One region of the Pseudarthrobacter sp. fls2-241-R2A-168 genome, then DNA from elsewhere that is predicted to be linked to it. Evidence: riboswitches for the same ligand, from Rfam matches in the RefSeq annotation. Region 1 holds a riboswitch; each other region holds the start of a gene.
What was found. Region 1 has a riboswitch for thiamine pyrophosphate ahead of QRN11_RS22030 (ECF transporter S component). Riboswitches for the same ligand answer to the same signal wherever they lie in the genome.
Positions count from the first base shown of each region.

Region 2: linked by a shared signal. The riboswitch ahead of QRN11_RS13405 (FAD-dependent oxidoreductase) and the one ahead of QRN11_RS22030 (ECF transporter S component) in region 1 are both predicted to bind thiamine pyrophosphate.
Region 3: linked by a shared signal. The riboswitch ahead of QRN11_RS08940 (bifunctional hydroxymethylpyrimidine kinase/phosphomethylpyrimidine kinase) and the one ahead of QRN11_RS22030 (ECF transporter S component) in region 1 are both predicted to bind thiamine pyrophosphate.
Region 4: linked by a shared signal. The riboswitch ahead of thiC (phosphomethylpyrimidine synthase ThiC) and the one ahead of QRN11_RS22030 (ECF transporter S component) in region 1 are both predicted to bind thiamine pyrophosphate.

Region 1 is NZ_JARVSG010000059.1:6,003-10,194, reverse strand. Features, by position in the region: gene QRN11_RS22050 (iron-containing redox enzyme family protein) at 1-278, opposite strand, end outside; gene QRN11_RS22045 (DUF4383 domain-containing protein) at 336-848, opposite strand; gene QRN11_RS22040 (hypothetical protein) at 929-1,138, opposite strand; gene QRN11_RS22035 (heme-degrading domain-containing protein) at 1,184-1,726, opposite strand; TPP riboswitch at 1,800-1,940, shown strand; gene QRN11_RS22030 (ECF transporter S component) at 2,000-2,623, shown strand; gene QRN11_RS22025 (ABC transporter ATP-binding protein) at 2,623-4,176, shown strand; gene QRN11_RS22020 (energy-coupling factor transporter transmembrane component T family protein) at 4,173-4,192, shown strand, end outside.
Region 2 is NZ_JARVSG010000019.1:108,208-112,399, reverse strand. Features, by position in the region: gene QRN11_RS13415 (thiazole synthase) at 1-112, opposite strand, end outside; gene thiS (sulfur carrier protein ThiS) at 116-352, opposite strand; gene QRN11_RS13405 (FAD-dependent oxidoreductase) at 349-1,740, opposite strand; TPP riboswitch at 1,733-1,851, opposite strand; gene thiE (thiamine phosphate synthase) at 1,879-2,616, shown strand; gene QRN11_RS13395 (RNB domain-containing ribonuclease) at 2,749-4,192, shown strand, end outside.
Region 3 is NZ_JARVSG010000012.1:8,438-12,629, reverse strand. Features, by position in the region: gene QRN11_RS08945 (Rne/Rng family ribonuclease) at 1-2,308, shown strand, start outside; TPP riboswitch at 2,514-2,611, shown strand; gene QRN11_RS08940 (bifunctional hydroxymethylpyrimidine kinase/phosphomethylpyrimidine kinase) at 2,689-4,155, shown strand.
Region 4 is NZ_JARVSG010000028.1:18,363-22,554, reverse strand. Features, by position in the region: gene QRN11_RS15250 (alpha/beta fold hydrolase) at 1-3, shown strand, start outside; gene thiC (phosphomethylpyrimidine synthase ThiC) at 1-1,834, opposite strand, end outside; TPP riboswitch at 1,829-1,936, opposite strand; gene QRN11_RS15240 (amidohydrolase family protein) at 2,019-3,101, shown strand; gene QRN11_RS15235 (VOC family protein) at 3,205-4,080, shown strand.

The DNA of each region.
Region 1 (4,192 bases):
GCTTCGAACGGGCGCTCCATCAAGCGGCGCAGATGGATCAGCCCGGGTTCCCACTCCCACTCGTCACTGACCCCTTCCAGCCCCGAATAGTGCAGCTCGTAAAGGCAGAAGAGGGCCAGTTGGACGTCGTCGTCGCCAATGATGTCTTTGGAGGCCTTGGGCCTGGCCAGCAGGCGCAGGTCCTCCACGGCGGCGGCACCCTCGTCACTGCCGGGCGTGCAGGTGAGGGCACGAAAGAGGGTGCTGGTGATCGGACCTCGAGGTTCCGGGATCTTCATGGTGCTCCTTTGGGCGTGCGGCGCTGCTGCGTCGTCGACAGCGGGTTTCGGTGGGCGTTAGGTCTGGTTGTGCTCGTCCGGGTTCCGGGCCGGGCGGTCCATGCCCTGGCTGCCGGGAAAGGACTTATCGCCGGGAACGGTCTTTGGCGACAGCAGGACGGCAAGGGCGATCATGGCCAGGCCCAAGGCCAGGTGCAGCCAGTTGTCCGCATTGTTTTCGGGAAGGAAGTTTGCCGGCAGGTCATCGCCCATCAGCAGGCCGTACAGCCAGAGGAAGAGGTAGGCGACGCCCCCGTAAATGAGGAAGTTCCGTCCCTGCCGGTGCGTTCTGGCCATCACCAGCCCCGCAATAGCTGTCGCTAAATGGACGGCATTGTGCAGCACCGACACTCGGAAAACGCCGAACAGCTCTGCTTTAGAGCCGGGTCCGGCGAAGCCCAAGGAATCGAAATTATCGGTAATGCCAGGAATGAATCCCAACATCCCCAGCAGCAGGAAGACGATGCTCGTGGCAAGGGTGGCCTTCTGCAGGCCCGTCCTCGCGTCGGTGCCGCGGGTGCTGACCGCCATATGCTGTACTCCTCAAAAGCCGGGAACAACATAGTAAGCATGATTACTAATAAATGCTAAGCACGCTTCCTACCCGGAGTTCACTCCTCCGGGTTGTTCCAGGCGTAGGGGTTGGCGTGGTGCCCGCCGTGGCGGCCCTGCTCATACCCCTGTTGCCAGGCCTTCCCGACGGCGGCCACAAGTTCTGCGAGCAGGGGATAGTAGGGATGGTCCGGGCCAATGTAGATCATCTCGTCCTCGGCTTTGTCCACCGCCGCCCGCACCTGGTTCTCCCCCAACGGACTGCTCACGATGCCCCTCCCCGTCGCCGGAACTTTGCAGCTTCGAACGCTGCGTCAGTGAGCACCCATCGAACCAAGGACTTCGCGCAGGGCCTGCACCACCAGGTTGTGGTCCTGCACCTGGGGCAGCCCCGAAACGGTCACGGTTGCCACGGCGCCCACATCTGCGACGTAGACCGGAAAGGAGCCCCCGTGGGCCGCATACCGGCTTTGGTCGAACCAGGCGTGGTCCTCGATCCTGCCGCCGCCGAGCCGTCCGCGCAGCCCCACCAGCAGGGACGGCACCTCATACCGTGCGGCGGTGCGCTTTTTGGTCCGGATCCAGAACTCGTTGTCCGGAGTGGCGCCCGGCAGGGCCACATGGAAGAGGACCTGGTCGCCCTTGGTGATGTCGATGGCGATGGGGAGCTGGTCCTCCTTGCCCAGTTCCACCAGCAGGAGCCCCAGGTTCAGGGCGTCGTCCATCGAAAACCGGGGGAACTGGAGCTCGCGGATTTCGCCCTCTATCCGCGCGATGAGGGCCTGCAGGGAGCCCTCAGGCTGGGTGTCATCGGAATCGGGATCGAACTCAGTCATATCCGGCGCATTGGCAGTCATGGCCCACAATCTACCCCTCCTCCGGTGTAAACTGGACCACGCCCAGCAGGGCTATTTATCTACCCACAGAATCAATTAACGACAGGGGAGCGCCGCCGTCGGGCATCACTGGCCATGCCAGGATCCGCAGGTGGGCGCTGAGAGTGCGGACAGCCGCAGACCCTCGAACCTGATCCGGTTAGTACCGGCGCAAGGGAGTCGAGTTCTCGAAGTCCGGCAACGGCAGTCAGTGCCTTTGCCGCACTTTCCCCTCCTGTTCCTCAGGAGGATCACATGGCAACAACAGCAGTAAAGAAGACCACCAGTAGGTCCTGGCGCGTCGTGGACATTGTGGTGGCGGCCCTGATCGCCGTCGCCGGCGGCGTCATCTTCTGGGCCTGGTCCCAGGGGGCTGCCGCAGTCTCGGCCCCCATGAACGCCGTCTATCCGCCCCTGACCGGCCTGATCGCCGGCGGCTGGATGATTCCGGCCGTGCTGGGCATGCTCATCATCCGCAAGCCGGGCGCCGCGCTGTTCTGCGAAACCGTGGCCGCCACCGGCGAGCTGCTGATGGGGTCGCAGTACGGTGCCTCCGTGCTGTTCTCCGGCTTTGTCCAGGGCTTGGGCGCAGAGATCATCTTCGCCATCTTCGTGTACAGGAAGTTCAACCTGCCGGTGTCGCTGCTGGCCGGTGCCGGGGCGGGCCTGTTCTGCGGCCTTAACGACTCTTTCGCCCCGTGGGGCTGGAACATCGCGTACTCGGGCGGGGACAAGCTGGCGTACATCATCTTCACGGCAGTCTCGGGTGCCATCATTGCCGGGGCACTGTCCTGGATCGCCACCCGCGGGCTGGCGAAGACCGGAGTCCTGGGCTCGTTTGCCTCGCGGAAGGCAGCAACGGAGCCAGTCTTCTCCTGATGACCGCTCCATCCCATTCCGGGGCGCCGGCTGCGGTGCGTCCGGCAGCCATCAGCGCCCGCGGTTGGGGCTGGCGGCATGCCGGACGGGCCAAACCCGCGGTCCGTGCCCTTGATCTGGACATCCAGCCGGGGGAGCGTGTGCTGCTCCTCGGCCCTTCCGGGGCGGGCAAGTCCACCCTCCTCCATGCCCTGGCGGGGGTCCTGGGCGATGTTAACGACGACGGCGACGCCGGCGAATCCGACGAGTCCGGTTCGCTGCTGGTTGACAGTGCCTCCCCGCGGGAGCAGCGAGGCCGCGCCGGCCTGATGCAGCAGGATCCGGAGACGCAGGTGGTCCTGTCCCGGGTGGGTGACGACGTCGCCTTCGGCGCAGAGAACCTTGCGGTGCCCCGCGATGAAATCTGGACGCGCGTGCACGAGGCGCTCGACGACGTCGGCCTGTCCCACCTGCCGCTGGACCACCCGACGTCGGCCCTGTCCGGCGGGCAGAAGCAGCGGCTGGCGCTCGCCGGCATCCTTGCCATGCGGCCCGGGCTGATCCTCCTCGACGAGCCGACAGCCAACCTGGACCCTGCCGGGGTGCTGGAGGTCCGCGATGCCGTGGCGCGCTGCCTGGACAAAACCGGGGCAACCCTGGTGGTGGTGGAGCACCGGGTGTCCGTGTGGAAGGACCTGGTGGACCGGATCGTGGTGCTGCAGCCGGGTTCGTCCACGGAGTCCGCAGTGCTTTTGGACGGTCCGCCGGACCAGGTGCTCAGCGAGGCCAGGAGCATGCTCATTGCGGCCGGTGTCTGGGTGCCGGGCTACGTTCCGGAAACCAGGCAGCGCGCGGAGGGCCCGGTGCCCGGGACCGGCGACCTTCTCCTCGCCGCCGAGGAACTGGCGGTTTCGCGGGCACGGGCCCGCCGCAAGGGGTTCCGGAAGCTGCCGCCGGTGCCCGTGCAGCAGGGCATCTCCGCCCAGGTCCGCGCCGGGCAGGCGCTGGCCATCACCGGGCCCAACGGCGCGGGAAAGTCGACGTTCGCACTGACCCTTGCCGGGCTGTTGGAGCCAGTTGCCGGCAAGGTCTCGGCCACCCTGGCGCTCAGCCGGGGTGCGGGAATTGATCCTTACCGGTGGAAGGCGGAGCAGCTGATCGAGCGCGTGGGGACCGTTTTCCAGGAGCCTGAGCACCAGTTCGTCACAGGGAAAGTGCTGGACGAACTTCTGTTTGGTCCGCGGCATCTTGGCCACGGGGCGGAGCGGGTGGACGAGCTGCTGGAGCGGTTGCGGCTGACGGAGCTCGTTGACGCCAACCCCTATACGCTGTCCGGCGGGGAAAAGCGGCGGCTTTCCGTGGCAACGGTCCTGGCCGCGCATCCCCAGGTCCTGGTCCTGGACGAACCCACGTTCGGCCAGGATGCCAACACCTGGGCCGAGCTGGCCTCGTTCCTGTCCGAACTCCTCGACGCCGGCACCGCGGTGGTCTCGGTGACCCATGATGCCGAGTTCACGGCGGCCCTGGGCGGGACTGAACTGCGCATGGCCGCAGCGCCGGCGGTGGCATCATGAGGCAGGAACTGAACCT
Region 2 (4,192 bases), on a different contig from region 1:
GGCTGGGTGCGCCCCCCGTGCCCATGATGAGCCGGGATTCCAGTTCGACGCCCTCAATGACCAGCGGATCGTGGAGCGCGGCAGAGGTTGCAGCAGTGATGGTTTCGCTCATGGGTCAGCCTCCCTGCACAGCCGTGACGAGTTCGACCTCGTCGCCGTCCGCGAGCGCAGTGGCGAACCACTGGCTGCGCGGAACTACCTGGGCGTTGTGCGCCACGGCCACACCGAGCTTCTGCCCATCCGTGGCCTGCCCGTCTGCACCGAGGGGACGGCCGGTGACCTGGCTGACGAGTTGGGTGATGGAAGCACCATCCGGCACGGGGTGCGGGGTTCCGTTCAAGGTGATGTTCATACTGATTCCTTTGTGGGCGGTTGGTGGCTCAGGCGGCCGGTTGGGAAGCGGGTAGTCGCGGCGGGTGTGGCGTTGAAGCGGGCCGGGTTGAAGGGTGCCCAGCGGGGATCCTCGCGGCCGTCCAGGAGGTCCCGGCAGACGGCGGCTGCGGCCGGCGTCAGGTGGACGCCGTGGCGGAAGAACCCGGTGGCCACGATGAGGCCGGGGACGTGTCCGGCCTGTCCCGCAATGCCGTGCGTTGTGGGCACGCGCCCCAGCAGCGGGGCATTGTCCGGGGTTCCGGGCCGGGCGCGGGCGGTGCATTCCAGCAGTTCGAGTTCGGCGACGGCGGGAACCAGCACCTGCGCGTCGCGCAGGAGCTGGTAGACGCCACCGGCGGAAACGGCATGCGCAGTAGCCGGCGCGTCTTCGCGCTGGGTTGCCCCAATGACCACGGTGCCGTCCCGCCGGGGAACGATGTACACCGGAACGCCGTGGACCAGTCCGCGGACGGTGGAGGTCACTAACGGCTGCAGGTGCCGGGGCACGGCGAGCCGCAGGATGTCCCCATAGACGGGCCGCAGCCGAAGGTGCAGGCCTTCCGGGAGTGATTGAAGTTCTGCCGCGTGCAGCCCGTTCGCCACCACGGTCTCTGCGGCCAGGATGGTTCCCCCGCAGGCCAACTGCACGCCGGCAACGGCGCCGTCCTGCCACAGCAGCCCTCGTGCTTTGTCCGGCACCGAGTAGCCGTCGACGGCGCCTGCTACAGCTGTGCCATCGCCCCCGGTCCCGCTGTGGGCACCCTCGCCACTGGTCCTGTTCGCGTCACTGCCGCTGCCGTGTCCGCCGTGGCCGGCGAGCGCCTGGCGCAGGCAGTCCACCAGCAGCCGCGGATCCACCTGGTGATCGGCCGGGGTGTCCAGCGCGCAGGCGATCGCCGGGCTGAGCAGTGGCTCCCGTTGACGGGCTTCGCGGACGGTGAGCGGTTCCACGGTGAGGCCGTTGGCCTGCTGTACTCCGCGCAGGTCCATCAGTGCCCGGCGGTCAGCGGCGTCGGCACCCACGGCGAGGGTCGGCGTCGTGATGTATCCCGGATCAGCACCCGATGCTGCGCGGAGCCCGGCAATAAAAGCGGGCCAGCGCGTCGAACTATCCAGCATCAGCTCCAGAAGGCCCTCCTCCTGATAGTGCAGTTCGCTGACGGGGGCGAGCATTCCGGCGGCCGCCCGGCTGGCCCCGGAACCCGGTGCGTCGTCGATGAGCACCACGGAGCGCCCCGAGCGTTGCGCCTCCCAGGCGATGCCGTGGCCGATCACTCCGCCGCCAATGACGGCGACGTCAGCCCGGATGGTGCCGCCGGCGGGCGCGGCCTGTTGTTCCGTTGCGCCGCGGCCAGATAGTGCACCCATGTGTCTCCTTCCCTACGCCGGTACTAGCCGGATCAGGTCAAGCGGTCGGCTCTGACGCCCTCTCAGCCCGGCGCTTTGTGACAGCTGCCGCGGGCTCCCGCAGTACGAGGCAAGTGTAGAGGAACTAGGCTTGCCCCCATGAATGTGTCCCACACTCCTGCCGCCGGCACCGATGTCCTCAGCACCACTAAAATCAGCAACGGCCTCAGCTCCGCGCGCCTATACCTCTGCACGGATGCCCGCAAGGACCGCGGCGATTTCGGGCAGTTCGTGGATGCCGCTTTTGCCGGCGGCGTGGACATCATCCAGCTCCGGGACAAGACCATCGAGGCCGCAGAGGAGCTGGAACTCCTGGCCGTGCTGAAGGAAACCGCGGAGCGCCACGGCCGGCTGTGGGCTGTCAACGACAGGGCTGACATAGCAGTGCTGTCCGGCGCTCCGGTGTTCCACATCGGCCAGAAGGACCTTCCCCTCGCTGCCGCGCGCACCCTGCTCAACGGCAACGCAGCCATCGGACTGTCCAGCCATGCACCTGAGCAGGTGGACGCGGCTCTCTCGGCAGCGTCCGGACCCGCGGGGCTGGACTACTTCTGCGTGGGCCCCGTGTGGGCAACGCCCACCAAACCGGGGCGGGCCGCCGTCGGGCTTGAGCTGGTGAAGTACGCTGCCGCGGCGGCCAGTGCTGCGGGACAGGAAGGACAGCCCGACGCCGGTGTCCCCTGGTTTGCCATCGGCGGCATCGACCACGGCAACGTTGAGCAGGTAGTGGAAGCAGGCGCCCGCCGCATTGTGGTGGTCCGGGCCATCACGGAGGCGGACGATCCCTCGGCCGCCGCCGCATCGCTCCTCGCAGCCTTGGATGCCCCCGGTTCCTGAGGCTGTCCGGTCTCCGGCGATACGGTTCACTGACCATCCGGTCCGCTGACGCCCGCTACCCTGGTTTTACCGTGCGCCCTTCCCGGCCCGGATGCCTGCATTATCGCCGGAATTCGAGTTAGGCTGATTTTCGTGTCACACCATCGGCTGGCTCCCAACGTCCACGAGCACAACAACGCGCTCGAGGCGGCGCTCAGTGCGCTGCGGACCGAACTGGAGCTGCCTGGCGCCTACCCTGACGACGCCGTGGCGGATGCCAAAGCGGCCGTCGAATCCCTGCAGCTGCCCGCCTACGACCTCACCGCCGTCGAGTTCGTCACCATTGATCCCGCCTCCTCCACCGACCTGGACCAGGCACTGTTCATCGAGCCCGACGGCGACGGGTACCACGTGCTCTACGCCATCGCCGACGTGCCCGCATTCGTCACGCCCGGCGGACCGTTGGACGCGGAAACAAGGCGCCGCGGACAGACGTTCTACGCCCCCGACGGGCGGATCCCGCTGCATCCGGAAATCATCAGTGAACAGGCCGGCAGCCTCCTTCCGGACCAGGACTGCTCTGCATTCGTCTGGGATTTCCGCCTGGACAGTGCCGCGGAGGTCACGTCCGTCGCCGTCAGGCGGGCCCGTATCCGCAGCCGGGCCAAGCTCAGCTACAAGGGCACGCAGGCGGAACTGGACGCCGGAACGGCTCCGCCGGTGCTGAAGCTCCTTAAAGAGGTGGGGCTCAAGCGCGTGGAACTGGAGCGTGCCCGCGGCGGCGCCAGCCTGAACATGCCCGACCAGGAGATCGTCCAGCTGCCCGACGGCGGCTACCGGATCGCTGCTGCTCCCCAGCTGCCCGTGGAGGACTGGAACGCCCAGATCTCGCTGATGACCGGAATGGCAGCGGCCCGCCTCATGCTCACGGGAAAAGTGGGCATCCTGCGCACCATGCCATCGCCCGATGAGCGCTCGCTGAACCATTTCCGGCTGCAGACCGAAGCCCTGGGCAAGCCCTGGGACGGTGAAGTCAGCTACGGCGAGTACCTGCGGAGCCTGGACCCCACCGATCCCCGCCAACTGGCCATCATGCACTCCGCCGGGATGTTGTTCCGCGGCGCTGCCTACACGGCCTTTGACGGGTCCGTGCCCGAAGATGCCGTCCAGTCCGCCATCGGCGCCGCCTATGCGCACACCACTGCCCCGCTGCGCCGCCTGGTGGACCGCTTTGTCCTGGTCATCTGTGAGGCGTTGAGCAACGGCGGCAAGGTACCGGGCTGGGCACGGGATGCCCTGCCAACGTTGCCGGAAATCATGGCCGGATCCGACCAACTGGCGTCGCGGATGGAGAAAATGGCCCTGGACACTGTGGAGGCGGCCCTGCTGGTCAACCACGTGGGCCAGGAGTTCGACGCGATCGTCATTTCCGGTTCCAAGCCCCAAAAGGACAACGGGAAAAACGGCAACGGCAAGAACGGGAACGGCAACGGGAACGGCGGTTCGGGGACCATCCAGATCGCGGACCCCGCGGTTACGGCCCGCTGCGCCGGCGAGCTGGAGCCCGGAACAAAGGTCCGCGTGCGCCTGGTCTCCT
Region 3 (4,192 bases), on a different contig from region 1:
GGGTTCCACCCGCCTGGAGGCGAAGAAGCAGCGCCGCCGCGAGTCCCGCGATACCGGCCGCCGCCGCACCGTCATCACCGAAGCAGAGTTCCTGGCCCGCCGCGAATCCGTGGACCGGCAGATGATCGTCCGCCAGCGCGACGACAGAATCCAGATCGCCGTCCTCGAAGACGGCGTCCTGGCCGAGCACTTTGTATCCAAGACACAGCAGGACTCCCTGATCGGCAACGTCTACCTGGGCAAGGTCCAGAATGTGCTGCCGTCCATGGAAGCTGCCTTCGTGGACATCGGACGCGGCCGTAACGCGGTCCTGTACGCCGGCGAGGTCAACTGGGAAGCCGTTAATCTCGAGGGCAAACAGCGCCGCATCGAAAACGCCCTGAAGTCAGGCGATACGGTCCTGGTCCAGGTGACCAAGGACCCCGTGGGCCACAAGGGCGCCCGCCTGACCAGCCAGATCTCGCTGCCAGGCCGCTACCTGGTGTACGTGCCCGGCGGTTCCATGACCGGCATCTCCCGCAAGCTGCCCGACGTCGAGCGCAACCGCCTCAAGCGGATCCTGAAGGACCGCCTTCCCGAGCACGCCGGCGTGATTGTGCGCACAGCTGCGGAGGGTGCGTCCGAGGAAGAGCTGACGCACGACATCAACCGGCTGCGCGCCCAGTGGGAGGGCATCGAGAGCCAGTCGAAGTCCACCAAGATCCTTGCCCCGGAGCTGCTCTACGGCGAACCGGACCTCACCATCAAGGTGGTCCGCGACGTCTTCAACGAAGATTTCTCCAAACTGATCGTCTCCGGCGAGGAAGCCTGGGACACCATCGAGGCCTACGTCACGTACGTGGCTCCGGACCTGGTGGGCCGCCTGGAGAAGTGGACCAAGGACCAGGACATCTTCGCCGCCTGGCGCATCGACGAGCAGATCCACAAGGCGCTGGAGCGTAAGGTCTTCCTGCCCTCCGGCGGTTCGCTGGTGATCGACCGCACCGAAGCCATGACCGTGGTGGACGTCAATACCGGCAAGTTCACCGGCAGCGGCGGAAACCTCGAAGAGACGGTGACCAAAAACAACCTCGAGGCCGCGGAGGAAGTGGTCCGCCAGCTCCGGCTGCGCGATATCGGCGGCATCATCGTCATCGACTTCATTGACATGGTCCTCGAATCCAACCGCGACCTCGTGTTGCGCCGCCTGGTGGAATGCCTGGGACGCGACCGCACCAAGCACCAGGTGGCCGAGGTCACCTCGCTGGGCCTGGTCCAGATGACGCGCAAGCGGATGGGCACCGGCCTGCTCGAAGTGTTCGGCGAACAGTGTGAAGCGTGCGCAGGCCGCGGCGTGGTCACCCACGACGACCCCGTGGAGCACCGCCGCGCCAACATCGTGGCCGCCGAGCACCACGTCCAGCGTGCTGACAGCCGCCCCGAAGCGCGCAATGAAGGCCACCGCCCTGACAGCCTGCGCCCGGACAACAACCAGCCCGGTGCCCGCCCCGACCGGAAGCGGCGCCGGGGCCGCGGCGGCCAGCAGCCCGAAGCAGCGCCTGCTGCTGCCGTGCAGATCCACACCGTGCACCCCGACCCCTCGGACGCTGAACGGCACGCCAAGGCAGAAGCCACCAGGCTGGCACTGGCCAACATCGCCGCCGCTGCGCACGCAGCGCACCTGCATGATGACGAGGTGGCGGCAGCCAAGCAGGCGGCTGGGGATCAGCCCGCTCCCGCACCGGCTGTTGAAAAGCGCGACGCCGATACCCGTCCGGCTGCCGTGCTGACCTTCGGCGGCGAGAAGGTGGTACTGCCGTTTGTGGAGCACGCGGAGGAACAGCAGCCCCGGCCGGCACTGACCCTGGACCGGCTCGCCGAAGCGTTCGCCCACCTTGGCCAGCCGGCCACGGAACCGGAAGCCCGGCCGGACACTGAAGCGCGGCAGGAGCAGGCTGAACCTGAGCAGGCGCACGAGCAGGCGCAGGAGCAGAACCCGCGGGCTGAACAGGCGGCGCCGGCGCAGCAGTCCCAGCCCGCTCCCCAGCGCGCTGAGGCACCGGAGAAGGACTACAGCGACCACACGCTCGAGCAGACGCGGCAGCGCCGGCCCCGGCGCCACCGCAGCGCCAGCCGCGCCCAGGGTGCTGCAAATGAAACCACCGTGGAGCAGCACGAGAACGTTGCTCCGGCCGGCACGGGCCACTCCCATGAGGCGAAGGCCCCCCAGCCGGCCGGCACCGGAAGCGCGGGTGCTGAAAAGCCGGCAGCCAAGGGGGCCGAAGCGCCCATCATCCTGGGCGTAGGGGTCCCGGCCTCGGAGCTCTAGGAGCAAACAGCGCTGACAATCAGCAGGCAATGCCCGGCCAGCCACACCCGTGGCCGGCCGGGCATTGCCATACCTTCTGCCGAACAGTTCAAGGCTCAGGAAGACAGTTCAAGGCTCAGGAAGACAGTTCAGGGCTCAGGAAGACAGTTCAGTCGGGTCGCAATGTGTCACCTTCTGCCTGCACCGGCCAAAAAAGCTAGGCTGGGGAACCGACACGGGGTGCCGCGCAGAGAGCCGGCTGAGATCCACACCCGTTGAACCTGTCCGGCTAGCACCGGCGAAGGGATGTCCTCTTGTCTGCGACTCTTGCAATACCCGCTGCCACCCCAACTTCCGTCTCCGCAGCCTTCTTCCCAGCACCCACGGCACCTTGCCGCCCTGTGCCACGAGTGCTGTCCATTGCCGGTTCTGATCCGTCCGGGGGAGCCGGCATCCAGGCCGACCTCAAAAGCATTGCGGCATTGGGCGGCTACGGAATGGCCGCCATCACGGCCCTTACCGCCCAGAACACCCATGGCGTCCGGTCCGTTCACGTTCCGCCGGCCGATTTCCTGGCTGCGCAGCTGGATGCCGTCAGCGACGACATCGGCATCGATGCCGTCAAGATCGGAATGCTCGGCAGTGCCGAGGTGATCGAAGCGGTGGGGGACTGGCTGCGCAAGGTCCGTCCCGCCGTCGTGGTCCTGGACCCGGTGATGGTGGCAACCAGCGGCGACCGGCTCCTGCAGGAGTCCGCCGAAGCCGCGCTGCGCGGACTCCTGCCGCTGGCCCACCTCATCACCCCCAACCTCATTGAACTCGCCATGCTGGTGGGCGGCGACGTGCAGGAGGACTGGGCGGGAGCCCTGGAACAGGGACGCGCCCTCTCCGCGGCTACCGGGGCCACCGTGCTGGTCAAGGGCGGCCACCTGGACGGCAGCGAGTGCCCGGATGCCCTGGTCAACACCGCGGGCCTGCTGTCCAGTGACATTGTGGTGCTGTCCGGGGAGCGGGTGGCAACCCGGAACAGCCACGGGACCGGCTGTTCGCTGTCCTCCGCGATGGCTACTGCCCAAGCGCGGCTGGGGGACTGGGAAGCGTCACTCCGTGAGGTCAAGCCGTGGCTGGCAGGCGCGCTGGAAGCGTCGGGAACGTTGGAGGTGGGAACCGGCAACGGCCCGGTGCACCATTTCCACCACCTGCCGCCGATTCCCTCTGAAGGCAGCTTCGCCGCCCGGCTCTGGAGTGAGGCCCAGCCGGACCTGGAGGATATCTACGCCCTGGACTTCATCCGCGGCCTGGTCTCCGGCAGCCTTGAGGAGCAGGAGTTCGCGTACTACCTTGCGCAGGACGCCATCTATCTCAACGGCTACTCCCGGGTGTTGGCACGGGCCAGCGCCTTGGCGCCCACCGAGGCAGAACAGCTCTTCTGGGCCGGGTCTGCCAGCCAGTGCCTGGAGGTCGAGTCGGAACTTCACCGCTCCTGGCTGAGCACCCGCGCCGTCCGGCCGGAACTTGGCCCGGTAACGAAGTCTTACGTTGACCACCTGACCGCGGCTTCGGCGTCGGGCAGTTATGCAGTGCTGGCCGCAGCGGTCCTGCCCTGCTTCTGGCTGTACGCAGAGGTTGGTGCATCCCTGCACGCCCAGTTCCTCGCCGCCGGCGAACCTGCCGGGCACCCATACGCTGCCTGGCTGCGCACCTACGCTGATGAGGGCTTCGCCGCCGCCACCCGCCAGGCCATTGCCATTGTGGATGAGGCGGCACGCAACGCCTCGGCCGCGGACAGGGACGCGATGATCACGGCGTTCAAGCAGTCCTGCCGGCTGGAAGTGGACTTCTTTGACGCGCCGCGCCTGCACGCCTGAACAACCGCCGGCGTGCGGGCCGGTACTATGGTGGGGC
Region 4 (4,192 bases), on a different contig from region 1:
TGACGCCCTGGCTTCCGGCGGGAACGCTCAGTTCCGGAAGGTAAACCTTGCCGCCGGCCGCCAGGAACTCCTCGCTCTTTCCGCGCATCCCTGCCGCGGCATCAGCCAGTGCCGCCTGCGCCGCCGCGGAACCGTACTCGTCCCGGATGTCCTGGCTGATCCGCATGGAGCAGAACTTGGGTCCGCACATGGAGCAGAAGTGCGCCGTCTTGGCCGGCTCGGCCGGCAGCGTCTCGTCATGGAACGCCTCGGCCGTCACCGGGTCGAGGGACAGCGCGAACTGGTCGCGCCAGCGGAACTCGAACCGTGCCTTGGACAGGGCGTCGTCGCGTTCGTGTGCGCCGGGGTGGCCCTTGGCGAGGTCCGCAGCGTGGGCAGCGATCTTGTAGGTGATCACCCCGGTTTTAACATCATCCTTGTTGGGCAGGCCCAGGTGTTCCTTCGGCGTGACGTAGCACAGCATGGCGGTGCCGTAGCGGGCGATCTCGGTGGCGCCGATGGCTGAGGTGATGTGGTCGTAGCCAGGCGCCACGTCGGTGACCAGCGGCCCCAGCGTGTAGAACGGGGCACCCTTGCACAGCTCCTGCTGGCGCTCCACGTTTTCGCGCACCAGGTGGAACGGAATGTGGCCGGGGCCTTCCACCATCACCTGCACGTCGTATTCCCATGCCCGCTGCGTGAGCTCAGCCAGCGTGTCCAGTTCGGCGAACTGCGCCGCATCGTTGGCGTCCGCCGTGGCCCCGGGCCGCAGTCCGTCACCCAAGGAGAAGGCGACGTCGTACCGGGCGAAGATTTCGCAGAGTTCGTCAAAGTGTGTGTAGAGGAAGTTCTCCTGGTGATGCGCCAGGCACCAGCCGGCCATGATCGAACCGCCGCGGGACACGATGCCCGTTACGCGGTTGGCCGTCAGGGGCACGTACCGGAGCAGAACCCCGGCGTGGATGGTCATGTAGTCCACACCCTGCTCGCATTGTTCGATCACGGTGTCGCGGAAAATTTCCCAGGTCAGGGCATTGGCTTCGCCGTTGACCTTCTCGAGTGCCTGGTAGATGGGAACGGTTCCGATCGGCACGGGGGAGTTGCGGATGATCCATTCCCTGGTGGTGTGGATGTCGTCGCCGGTGGACAGGTCCATCACGGTGTCCGCGCCCCACTGGGTGGCCCACTGCAGTTTGTCCACTTCCTCGGCGATGGAACTGGTGACGGCCGAGTTGCCGATGTTCGCGTTGATCTTCACCAGGAATGCCTTGCCGATGATCATCGGCTCGGATTCGGGGTGGTTGATGTTGTTGGGAATGATGGCCCGGCCGGCAGCAATTTCACTTCGGACCAGCTCGACGTCGCAGTTCTCCCGCAGGGCCACAAACCGCATCTCCGGGGTGACCACGCCCTGCCGGGCGTAGTGCATCTGGGTTACGGTCCTGCCGTCGACGGCGCGGCGGGGCACCGGCCGCGCGCCCTTCCACTCGGCGCTGGCCGCACCGCGGCGGACAGCCGAGCGTCCGTCGTCGAGCAGGTTCCGCCCGCGGCCGCCGTAAGCTTCCGTGTCCGCACGCGCTGCTATCCACTCAGCCCGGAATGGCGTGAGGCCGCGGACGGGATCACTGCCGGGCCCGGCGGTCCGGTAGACGCGGAACGGCCCGTTGGGCTGGCCGTTCGGTGAATCCGCCAGCTCGATTTCCGTGACCGGCACCCGTATCCCGGCCGCCGCGTCTTCGACAAACGCCAGGGAATGGGACTTCAGCGACTGCGTGACGGGTGGCTGGTCCTGGCCTTCGGACAGGCCGCCGGACTGAATTTGGGCAGGGTTGAGCTGTGCATTTGGTGTACTCAAGGAATACTCACTTCCTTCGCCGGCATTACCCGGACAGGTTCAACGGTCGCAGGCTGCGTCAGCCCGATCTCAGCCCCTGCAAGGGCACCCGTGTGGTCACCAAGAAGCTACCACAGCTGTTTCGGAAGGGCCGTGTCACATCCGGTGGTGCTAGCCTGTCCGGGCGGGAAAGCGAGGCAGATCCATGGCAGAGATCATCCAGTTCAACGGCGCCGTCCTGACCGGGCCGGACACCGAGGCACGCGGGCTGTGGTCCGTGGACGGCAGGCTGACCTTCCGGCGGCCGGCGGCGGAACCGGACAGGATCCTTGATGGCTGGGTGCTGCCGGGATTCGTTGACGCCCACTGCCATATCGGCCTGGGAACCGGTGGCGCCGTTGACGAAGCGACGGCGGGAGAGCAGGCAAGGACCGACCTGAATGCGGGCACGCTGCTGGTCAGGGACGCAGGTTCCCCCGCAGACACCCGCTTCCTCCAGGGCAGCCGCAACGGGCCGCTGCTGATCCGCGCCGGCAGGCATGTCGCCCGGACCCGCAGGTACCTCCGCGGCTTCGCCGAGGAAGTCGAGCCCGACGGCCTGGTGGAAGCCGTCCGGAAGCAGGCCCGCGACGGCGACGGCTGGGTCAAGCTCGTAGGGGACTGGATCGACCGCGGCGCCGGCGACCTGGCGCCGTCGTTCCCTGCCGCCGTCGTCAAGGACGCCGTCCAGGCCGTGCACGACGAAGGTGCCAGGATCACCGCGCACTGCTTCGCCGAAGAAACACTGGACCAGATGCTGGACGCGGACATTGACTGCATCGAACACGCCACCGGACTGTTGCCGCGGCACCTTCCGCGGTTCGTGGAGCAGGGTGTTGCCATGGTGCCCACCCTCATCAACATCGCCACTTTCCCTGACATAGCCGCGCAGGCGGAGCCCAAGTTCCCGCGGTATGCGGCCCATATGCGTGCCCTGTGGGAACGGCGGGCGGAGCGGGTGCTGGAGGCCTTCGACGCCGGAGTGAAGATCTACGCCGGAACGGATGCCGGCAGCGTCATCCGCCACGGTCGGATCGGTGATGAAATCCTGGCCCTCCACCATGCAGGCCTGCCTGTGGCCGCCGCCCTTGACGCCGCCTGCTGGGGCGCCCGGAAGTGGCTGGGTGTTGACGCGCTCGAGGAAGGTGCCCGGGCCGACGTCGTACTCTGCCGGGAGGATCCGCGGCAGGTTCCGGAAACGGTGCAGGAGTTGGCCCATGTGGTGCTGGGCGGGCGCGTCGTCCGCTGAGACACGGATAACCTGAAAACTGCTTGGAATAAATTGAAGCTTCAAGTAATTTTAATAGTGACAGGCCCACCAACCCGACGGGCCCCAGCACCGGGAGTTTTCAATGACTGCAGAAGCCGCCACCCAGGATCTTCTTCCTGCCGACCTCACTATGGGCACCGTGATGCTCAAGGTGGGCGACATGAAGGTCATGACCGACTACTACCAGCGTGCACTGGGGCTTGAAGTTGTGGCCGAGCAGGACGGCGGGCTGTACCTTGGCCGGCTCCAGAAGCCGCTGGTCCACCTTGCCCCCGCTCCGGGATTGAACCTCCCCGGCAGGGGGGAAGCCGGCCTTTTCCACACGGCCCTGCTGTTTGAGAACCAGGCCGACCTCGCAGCCACCATCGCCACTGCCGCCCGGTTCGAGCCGCGCTCCTTCGCCGGCAGTGCTGACCACCTCGTCAGCGAGGCCTTCTACTTCACCGATCCCGAAGGCAACGGCATTGAGCTCTACTGGGACCGCCCGCGGAGCAACTGGTCCTGGAACGGTACTGACGTGGTGATGGACAGCCTCGCCCTGCCGCCACAGCGCTACCTGGAGCAGCACCTCACCGAAGAATCCCTGCAGCGCCAGCGCGGAACAGTGGCCGGAGTCGGCCACGTCCACCTCCAGGTTGGCGACGTCCAGTCGGCCCGGGACTTCTACGTGGGCACCCTTGGCTTTGAAAAGACCGCCGGCTGGCACGGACAGGCACTCTTTGTCTCCGCCGGCGGGTACCACCACCACATGGCGATGAACGTCTGGAACAGCCGCGGGGCGGGGCCCCGCAAGGACACTCTTGGCCTGGGTGAAGTGCTCATCGAAGTTCCCTCGGGGGACGACGTCGGGGCGCTCGCTGACCGGCTGAAGGTCGCCGGGGTGCCCGCGCACCACACCGGTGCGGAACTGCGGTTCGAGGATCCCTGGCGCAACAACATCCGGGTCGCAGTCCGCTGAGCCCGCCTGCGAACCCCGTTGGGATGCCGCCTGCCGGAACGGGTGCGGGCGGCGGGGGCCGGGGCGGTGTACTAGGCTGATGCCGAACGGCCGGCGCGGCAGGTGCCGCTTG